3 regions of the Kosakonia radicincitans DSM 16656 genome follow, and region 2 is predicted to be linked to each of the others. Evidence: predicted binding sites of a transcription regulator. Region 2 holds the regulator's gene; each other region holds the start of a gene.
What was found. The regulator sigma-54, encoded in region 2, starts transcription at its own class of promoters, with help from an activator protein. The targets are predictions, from matches to a motif close to GTTGGCACANNTTTCGCTNT.
Positions count from the first base shown of each region.

Region 1: the regulator sigma-54 is predicted to act here: its motif matches at 1,763-1,782, upstream of glnK (P-II family nitrogen regulator).
Region 3: the regulator sigma-54 is predicted to act here: its motif matches at 1,657-1,676, upstream of norV (anaerobic nitric oxide reductase flavorubredoxin).

Region 1 is NZ_CP018016.1:4,310,496-4,313,635, reverse strand. It holds gene Y71_RS20760 (SmdB family multidrug efflux ABC transporter permease/ATP-binding protein) at 1-1,579, shown strand, start outside; gene glnK (P-II family nitrogen regulator) at 1,836-2,174, shown strand; gene amtB (ammonium transporter AmtB) at 2,207-3,140, shown strand, end outside.
Region 2 is NZ_CP018016.1:526,784-529,923, forward strand. It holds gene rapZ (RNase adapter RapZ) at 1-171, opposite strand, end outside; gene ptsN (PTS IIA-like nitrogen regulatory protein PtsN) at 214-705, opposite strand; gene hpf (ribosome hibernation promoting factor) at 787-1,074, opposite strand; gene rpoN (RNA polymerase factor sigma-54) at 1,097-2,530, opposite strand; gene lptB (LPS export ABC transporter ATP-binding protein) at 2,579-3,140, opposite strand, start outside.
Region 3 is NZ_CP018016.1:1,135,894-1,139,033, reverse strand. It holds gene gutQ (arabinose-5-phosphate isomerase GutQ) at 1-24, shown strand, start outside; gene norR (nitric oxide reductase transcriptional regulator NorR) at 21-1,535, opposite strand; gene norV (anaerobic nitric oxide reductase flavorubredoxin) at 1,717-3,140, shown strand, end outside.

The DNA.
Region 1 (3,140 bases), 2.0 Mb from region 2:
GGCTGCGGTTTATGTCGGCCTGCAACTGCTGGCGGCGCTGCTGCACTACAGTCAGTCGCTGCTGTTTAATCAGGCGGCGGTCGGCGTGGTACAACAACTGCGTACCGATGTGATGGACGCCGCGCTGCGCCAGCCGCTAAGCGAATTTGATACCCAGCCGGTCGGGCAGATTATCTCCCGCGTGACCAACGACACCGAAGTGATCCGCGATCTTTATGTCACAGTGGTCGCGACGGTGCTGCGCAGCGCCGCGTTGATTGGCGCGATGCTGGTCGCCATGTTCAGCCTGGACTGGCGGATGGCGCTGGTGGCGATGGCGATTTTCCCCGCGGTGCTGATTGTCATGCTGATCTATCAGCGTTACAGCACGCCGATTGTGCGCCGGATGCGTGCCTACCTTGCTGATATTAACGATGGCTTTAACGAAATCATTAACGGCATGGGCGTGATTCAGCAGTTCCGCCAGCAGGCGCGTTTTGGTGAACGTATGGGCGATGCCAGCCGTTCCCACTATCTTGCGCGCATGCAAACTCTGCGGCTGGATGGCTTTCTGCTGCGCCCGCTGCTGAGTCTTTTCTCGGCGCTGGTGCTGTGCGGGTTGCTGATGCTGTTTGGCTTTTCCTCCGTGGGTACGGTGGAAGTCGGCGTACTGTACGCGTTTATCAGCTACCTTGGCCGTCTGAATGAACCGTTGATTGAGCTGACGACGCAGCAATCGATGTTGCAGCAGGCAGTTGTCGCGGGCGAACGGGTGTTCGAACTGATGGATCGGCCGCGCCAGTCTTATGGTTACGATGATACGCCGCTGCACAGTGGCGCCATTGATATTGAGAATGTTTCGTTTGCCTACCGCGACGATCAACTGGTGCTGCAGGATATTTCGCTATCGGTTGAGCCGCGCAGCTTTGTCGCCTTAGTGGGGCATACCGGCAGCGGGAAAAGTACGCTCGCCAGCCTGTTGATGGGTTACTACCCGCTCACGCAGGGTGAGATACGCCTCGACGAAAGGCCGCTCTCTGCGCTCAGCCATACAGCGCTACGCAAAGGCGTGGCGATGGTGCAACAGGATCCGGTGGTGCTGGCGGACAGCTTTTTCGCCAACGTGACGCTGGGGCGAGATATCAGCGAAGCACAGGTGTGGCAGGCGCTGGAGACGGTACAACTGGCGGAACTGGCGCGCGGTATGAGTGCGGGCATTCATACCCGGCTCGGCGAGCAGGGGAATAATCTCTCGGTTGGGCAAAAACAGCTGCTGGCGCTGGCGCGCGTGCTGGTTGATACGCCACAGATCCTGATCCTCGATGAGGCAACGGCAAATATCGACTCCGGTACCGAGCAGGCAATCCAGCATGCGCTGGCTGCGGTGCGTAAGCAGACCACGCTGGTGGTGATCGCTCACCGTTTATCGACCATTGTTGAGGCGGAAACCATCCTTGTATTACATCGCGGGCAGGCGGTGGAACGCGGGACACACCAGCAATTGTTGGCCGCGAAAGGGCGCTACTGGCAGATGTATCAACTGCAACTGGCAGGGGAAGAACTGGCGGCCAGCTCGCGAGAAGAGTCGCTTATCGCCTGATGCACCAAAATTAGGCATGCTACTGACAGGATCCTCTGTTGGTGCAAAAAAGTAACGCACCATGCACTGTTATGGTGCGTTTTTCTTTTCTGACACCAGGCCGAATCGCGAGCCTGCATTTTCCCCCTTCTGCTTTTCCCGGCCTGTCTGCACTAACAATCTGAAATTCTCCTCGTTTTCATTGTTGGCACACCACTTGCAATATCTGTCATGTGTTAGCTGCGGCCATTATCGAATTTCGACTGGAGGGGGATCTATGAAGCTGGTTACCGTGGTGATTAAACCATTCAAACTCGAAGACGTTCGTGAAGCACTGTCTTCTATTGGTATTCAAGGGCTGACCGTGACTGAAGTTAAAGGTTTCGGGCGTCAGAAAGGTCATGCCGAGCTGTACCGCGGTGCGGAATATAGCGTCAATTTCCTGCCTAAAGTGAAAATTGATGTGGCGATTGCTGATGATCAACTCGATGAAGTTATCGATGTGATCAGCAAAGCGGCCTACACCGGAAAAATTGGCGACGGCAAAATTTTCGTTGCTGAGTTGCAACGCGTCATTCGTATTCGTACCGGCGAAGCCGACGAAGCGGCACTGTAATAGCTGGCCACACAGTGATAGGGATTGGAACAATGAAAAACACAACATTAAAAACAGGTCTTGCTTCACTGGCATTGCTGCCAGGTCTGGCGATGGCGGCTCCCGCTGTAGCAGATAAAGCAGACAACGGCTTTATGATGATTTCTACCGCACTGGTGCTGTTTATGAGCATCCCGGGCATTGCGCTGTTTTACGGCGGCTTGATTCGCGGGAAAAACGTGCTCTCTATGCTGACGCAGGTGGCTGTCACCTTCGCGCTGGTGTGCGTTCTGTGGGTGGTTTACGGCTACTCTCTGGCTTTTGGCGAGGGCAACAGCTTCTTCGGCAGCTTCAACTGGGTAATGTTGAAGAATATTGAACTGACTGCAGTCATGGGCAGCATCTATCAGTATATCCACGTTGCTTTCCAGGGCTCTTTCGCCTGTATTACCGTCGGCCTGATTGTTGGTGCACTGGCTGAACGTATTCGCTTCTCTGCGGTGCTGATTTTCGTGGTGGTATGGCTGACGCTCTCTTATGTGCCAATCGCGCACATGGTATGGGGCGGTGGTCTGCTGGCAGCGCATGGCGCGCTGGACTTCGCTGGCGGTACGGTGGTGCATATTAACGCCGCTGTTGCAGGCCTGGTGGGTGCTTACCTGATTGGTAAACGTGTGGGCTTTGGCAAAGAAGCGTTCAAACCGCATAACCTGCCGATGGTCTTTACCGGCACCGCTATCCTCTATGTCGGTTGGTTCGGCTTCAACGCGGGTTCCGCAAGTGCGGCTAACGAAATCGCCGGTCTGGCCTTTGTGAATACCGTTGTAGCTACTGCTGGTGCAATCCTGGCGTGGGTGTTCGGTGAGTGGGCGCTGCGTGGCAAACCATCTCTGCTGGGTGCATGTTCCGGCGCGATTGCAGGCCTGGTGGGTATTACTCCGGCGTGTGGTTATGTGGGTGTCGGCGGCGCGCTGATTGTGGGCCTGG
Region 2 (3,140 bases):
CACATCAATACTGACGGCGGCAGAGGTCTGACGATCGGCGAGTGTCTGCGCCAGTTGCGGCAGCAGCACTACCGGCAGGTTATCGACACAATAGAAGCCCATATCTTCCAGGGCGCGCAGGGCCACGGATTTGCCTGAACCCGAACGACCACTTACGATCATCAGGACCATGAACCGTTTCTCCCCATAACGACAAAAAAGGTGTTCTTCCCGTTACGCATCGTCGCTTTCGCCTTCTGTCTGCGTGATTATCTGATACAGCTCTTCATCGTTCTGCGCACTGCGCAGGCGACGGCAAATGGTTTTATCCGCCAGCCGTTTGGCCACCAGCGAGAGCGTATGCAGATGCGTTTTGGTTTGATCGGCCGGCACCAGTAGTGCAAACAGCAGATCGACAGGCTGATTATCGATAGCGTCGAAAGCAATGGGCGTTTCGAGTTGTACAAAAACGCCGACGGCGCGCAGCGTGTCCTCTTCCAGCTTACCGTGGGGGATGGCTATACCGTTACCAATACCGGTACTGCCCATCTTCTCACGCGTAAGAATGGCTTCGAAAACGACCTGTGGCGGCAGGCCAAGCTGTTTTGCCGCCAGTTCACTGATGATTTCCAGAGCACGTTTTTTGCTCTGGCAGTGAACGCCGCTACGTGTACATTCCTGGTTAAGGACATTGCTCAGTTGAAGAGCGGAATCGTTATTCATCATAATTTCACCTAAGCGCCGTCAGAGCCACGCACCCTACCGGGTTGCGGTAGGGTGCAACGCGCCAAACGAACGCCCGGACAATTAGTGTTGTTTCAGTTTATCTTTATGTTTCGTGAGCTGCCGCGACAGTTTATCGATCAAACCGTCGATGGCAGCGTACATATCCTGTCCTTCCGCGCTGGCATGCAACTCGCCTCCATTAACATGCAGGGTTGCATCCGAGGTATGGATCACTTTCTCCACTTTCAACACAATATAGACCTGATTAATCCTTTCGAAATACTGCTCAAGCTTGGCAAATTTGCTGTTCACAAATTCACGTAAGGCATCAGTGATTTCGACGTTTTGTCCTGTGATGTTAAGCTGCATAGTGTCTTCCTTATCGGTTGGGTCACACCAGCTGTTTACGCTGGTTAGACGGCGGAATGGATAAAGACTCTCGATACTTCGCAACGGTACGCCGCGCTACCATAATTCCTTGATCGGAAAGGAGCGTCGTCAGCTTACTGTCGCTCAGTGGTTTTGCAGGGTTTTCTGCGGCGATTAATTTCTTAACCAGTGCGCGAATGGCTGTTGACGAGGCTTCGCCGCCGCCTTCCGTATTCACATGGCTGGAGAAGAAATACTTCAGTTCAAAAATGCCGCGAGGACTGTGCAGGTACTTCTGCGTTGTCACACGGGAAATCGTGGACTCGTGCATTTCGACGGCCTGAGCGATATCCGCCAGCACCATCGGTTTCATAAACTCTTCGCCCTGTTCAAAGAATGCCTGCTGCTGCTCGACGATGCAGCGGCTGACGCGCAATAGCGTGTCATTACGGCTTTCAAGGCTTTTGATCAGCCACTTCGCTTCCTGCAAATTACTGCGGATAAACTGGGTGTCGGCGTCATTGCGCGCGCCGCCGCCCATTGAAGCGTAGTGCTGGTTGATTTGCAGACGCGGAATGCTGTCGGAGTTCAGTTCTACCGTCCAGCGCCCGTTGTGCTTACGCACCAGCACATCCGGGATGACATATTCTGGTTCACCGGTCTGGATCGACTGGCCGGGGCGCGGATCCAGCGACTGGATCAGATTTACTGCTTCTTTCAGCACATCCTCTTTAAGACGTGTGACGCGCATGAGAGAGCGGAAATCATGGTTAGCGAGCAGATCAAGGTGATCGCTGATAATCAGGCGAGCCTCTTCACACCAGGGCGTATCTTTCGCGAATTGGGACAGTTGGATCAACAGGCAGTCGCGCAGATCGCGCGCAGCGACGCCAACCGGATCGAAACGCTGAACGCGCTTTAATACCGCTTCAACTTCATCGAGACCGATTTCTTCATCGCCCATGCTTTCCAGCACATCCTCAAGCGACACGGTAAGGTAGCCGGTCTCATCGACAGCATCGACAATAGAGGTTGCGATTGCGCGATCGGTATCGGAAAACGGCGTTAACTCTACCTGCCACATCAGGTAATCCTGAAGAGACTGTGTCGTTTCACCCTGATAAATCGGCAGTTCGTCATCAATATAATCGTGGCTGCTGCCGGAAGGCGTTCCGGCGGTATAAATCTCATCCCAGCTGGCGTCCAGCGGCAGCTCTTCAGGCATCTCTTTCTGTTCGAGCGCGTCTACAGTATCCAGGCCTTCATTTTCCTGGGTTTGTTGGCTATCCACTTCTTCATGAAGATCGGCTTGTTCCAGCAATGGGTTACTCTCCAGCGCTTGCTGAAGTTCCTGCTGAAGTTCTAACGTAGACAGCTGCAACAGACGGATAGCCTGTTGCAGTTGCGGCGTCATAGCTAGCTGTTGGCTAAGCCTTAATTGCAAACCTTGCTTCATATTCAGAGCAGCACTCTCCGCCAAAATACCTCAATAAACTCTACCCTATCAGAGTCTGAAGTCTTCCCCAAGATATACGCGCTTAACGTGTTCGTCTTCAAGGATTTGCTGCGGTGTACCATGAGCAATTAAATGCCCCTGGCTGACGATATAAGCACGTTCACACACCGCCAGCGTTTCGCGAACATTGTGATCAGTAATTAACACGCCTAACCCACTGTCACGTAAGTGTTCAATGATGCGTTTGATGTCGATAACCGAAATAGGATCGACGCCCGCAAAGGGTTCATCCAGCAAGATAAATTTAGGATTTGCCGCCAGTGCGCGCGCAATTTCAACGCGGCGACGTTCACCACCGGAAAGGGACTGTCCCATATTGTCGCGCAGATGCTCAATATGGAACTCTTCCATCAACTCGTTAGCGCGATCCTCGCGCTGTTCGGAAGTCAGATCGTCACGGATCTGAAGCACCGCCATCAGGTTGTCGTACACGCTCAAACGACGAAAAATAGACGCTTCCTGCGGCAAATAACCGATGCCGCGACGTGCGCGCGCATGCAGTGGCAGTAAGCTGATATCGTCGTCATCAATAATGATATTGCCCGCGTCA
Region 3 (3,140 bases), 610 kb from region 2:
TTCTATCAGGCCGGTATTCTTTAACGCTTCAGCCCCAGACGTTTCGCCAGCCGGTGCAGGTTGGCGACGTCCATTTCCAGCGTCCTGGCGCAGGCCGCCCAGTTTCTCCCACACTCTTCAAGCGTTCTGGCAATCAGCGCCCGCTGGAAATCCTCAGTGGCATCGCGCAGATTCTGCCCCGCCGGTAACGCCGAAGCGGTTTGTGCCACCGGCGTCTGTTCATCGCTGAGGGCAAAATGTCGCGCCTCCAGCACCACATCGTCGCTGTTGCGCGTCCCGCGCGCCAGAATCACCGCGCGGTGAATGGCATGTTCCAGCTCGCGCACATTGCCCGGCCAGCCGTAGCTGAGTAAATGCGTTCGTGCGCCGGGGCTGAGTGCCACCCGGCCAAGACCCAGACGCAGACGGCACTGCTCGCAGAAGTAACCCGCCAGCAGCACCACATCGTCGCCCCGTTCACGCAGCGGCGGCACCGACAACGGAAACACGCTAAGACGATGATAGAGATCGGCGCGAAAACGGCCAGCCAGTACCTCTTCTCGCAGATCGCGGTTCGTCGCCGCCAGCACGCGCACATCCACGCGCAGGCTGCGATCGTCGCCGACACGTTGCAGATCGCCATACTGCAAGACCCGCAGCAGCTTGGCCTGCAATGAGAGGGACAATTCACCGATCTCATCAAGAAACAGCGTGCCGTTATCTGCCATCTCAAACTTGCCGCTGCGATTGCTGATGGCTCCGGTAAAAGCCCCTTTCACGTGGCCGAACAGTTCACTCTCGGCCACGCTTTCCGGCAGCGCTGCACAGTTGAGATAAACCAGCGGGCTGGCTGCCCGCGCGGAACCTTCATGAATCGCCTTAGCCACCAGCTCTTTCCCGGTGCCGGTTTCGCCGCTGATCAGCACGTTAAGATCGGACGCGGCGACAATATCGATCTCTTTTTTCAGCGCCACCATACCGGGCGATAAACCAATCATTTCGCTGTGCGCCACCGGCTCAAACGCGGCGGGTGCGCCGGGCAGCATATTCTGGCTCTCCAGTTGCTCAATCAGCAGCGCGTTGTTCAACGCCCCTGCCGCCAGCGCCGCAATCAGTCGCAGCTCTTCGTCGCTGAAGGTGTCGAACTGATCCGGTGACATACCATCCAGCGTCAGCGCGCCAATCAGGTTCTGTCCGGCAAACAGCGGCAGCCCGACGCAGGCGTGCACTTTCAGGCTCTCCTGGCCGGGGATCAGCCCATCATAAGGATCGGGCAAATCACTATCGGCCGGAAAACGCACCACATCCCCGGCGCGGGCAATCGCTTCCAGCCTTGGGTGCCCTTCCAGCGTAAAACGCCTGCCGAGTACGTCCTGCGCCAGCCCGTCGATAGCCAGCGGGATAAACTGCCGCGCCTCATAACGCAGCAGCGCAGAGGCATCGCACGCCAGCACCTGGCGCAGCGTGGCGATCAGCCGCTGGAAACGATCCGCATGGCCGATACCGCTCTGCAATTCAATGGCGATTCCTGCCAGCACATTCAGCGAAAAACTCATGCTTACCTCACTGTCTTTTTGACAATGCATGGTGTCATATTGACTGTAAATATCATAGTCATAATGACAGCAATTTTTTCAGTAAAATCATTAAAAATGATAAAAATCAATAAATTAAAAAGTTGGCATAGCCTTTGATATTAGCCATACATCGAACTGAAAAAAGTACAGGACATTTGATATGGCTATTCATGTAAAAAACAACATTCACTGGGTTGGGCAACGTGACTGGGAAGTGCGTGATTTTCACGGTACTGAATACAAAACGCTGAAAGGCAGCAGCTACAACAGCTATTTGATCCGCGAAGGCAAAAACGTGCTGATCGATACCGTCGATCACAAATTCAGCCGCGAGTTTGTGCAGAACCTGAGCGCAGAGATCGATCTGCAAAGCATCGACTACATCGTGATTAACCATGCCGAAGAAGATCACGCCGGTGCGCTGACCGAGTTGATGTCGCACATCCCGCATACGCCGATCTACTGCACGGCGAATGCGATCGACTCGATCACCGGCCATCACCATCACCCGGAGTGGAACTTTAACGTCGTGAAAACCGGCGACACGCTGGATATCGGCAACGGCAAGCAGCTGATTTTCGTTGAAACGCCGATGCTGCACTGGCCGGACAGCATGATGACCTACCTGACCGGCGACGCCGTACTGTTCAGCAATGACGCTTTCGGCCAGCACTACTGCGACGAACGCCTGTTTAACGATGAAGTGGATCAGGCGGAGCTGTTCGAACAGTGCCAGCGCTACTACGCGAATATCCTGACGCCATTCAGCCGCCTGGTGACGCCGAAAATCACCGAGATCCTCGGCTTTAACCTGCCGGTAGATATGATTGCCACCTCGCACGGCGTGGTGTGGCGCGATAACCCAACGCAAATTGTCGAACTGTACCTGAAATGGGCGGCCGATTATCAGGAAGATCGCATCACCCTTTTCTACGACACCATGTCCAACAACACCCGCATGATGGCCGACGCCATTGCGCAGGGCATTAACGAAGTTGACCCACGCGTGGCGGTGAAAATCTTTAACGTCGCCCGCAGCGATAAAAACGACATTCTCACCAATGTGTTCCGCTCGAAAGGCGTGCTGGTTGGCACCTCGACCATGAATAACGTGATGATGCCGAAAATTGCCGGGCTGGTCGAAGAGATCACCGGCCTGCGTTTTCGCAACAAACGCGCCAGCGCGTTTGGCTCTCACGGCTGGAGCGGCGGCGCGGTAGATCGTCTCTCCACCCGCTTACAGGATGCCGGGTTTGAAATGTCCGTCAGCCTGAAAGCCAAATGGCGGCCGGACATCGATGCGCTGGAAGTGTGCCGCCAGCACGGGCGCGATATCGCCCGCCAGTGGGCGCTCTCTCCTTTGCCGGAAGCGGTAAAACCGGCCTCCTCAGCAGCTCAGGAAGCCTGTGCCTGTGCCGCAGCAGCCGCTGCGGAACTCGGTCCGCGCATGCAGTGCAGCGTCTGCCAGTGGATCTACGATCCAGCAAAAGGCGAGCCAATGCAGGATGTTGCGCCAGGAACGCCGTGGAGCGAGGTACCGGATAACTTCCTCTGCCCGGAATGTTCTTTAGGCAAAGAGGTGTT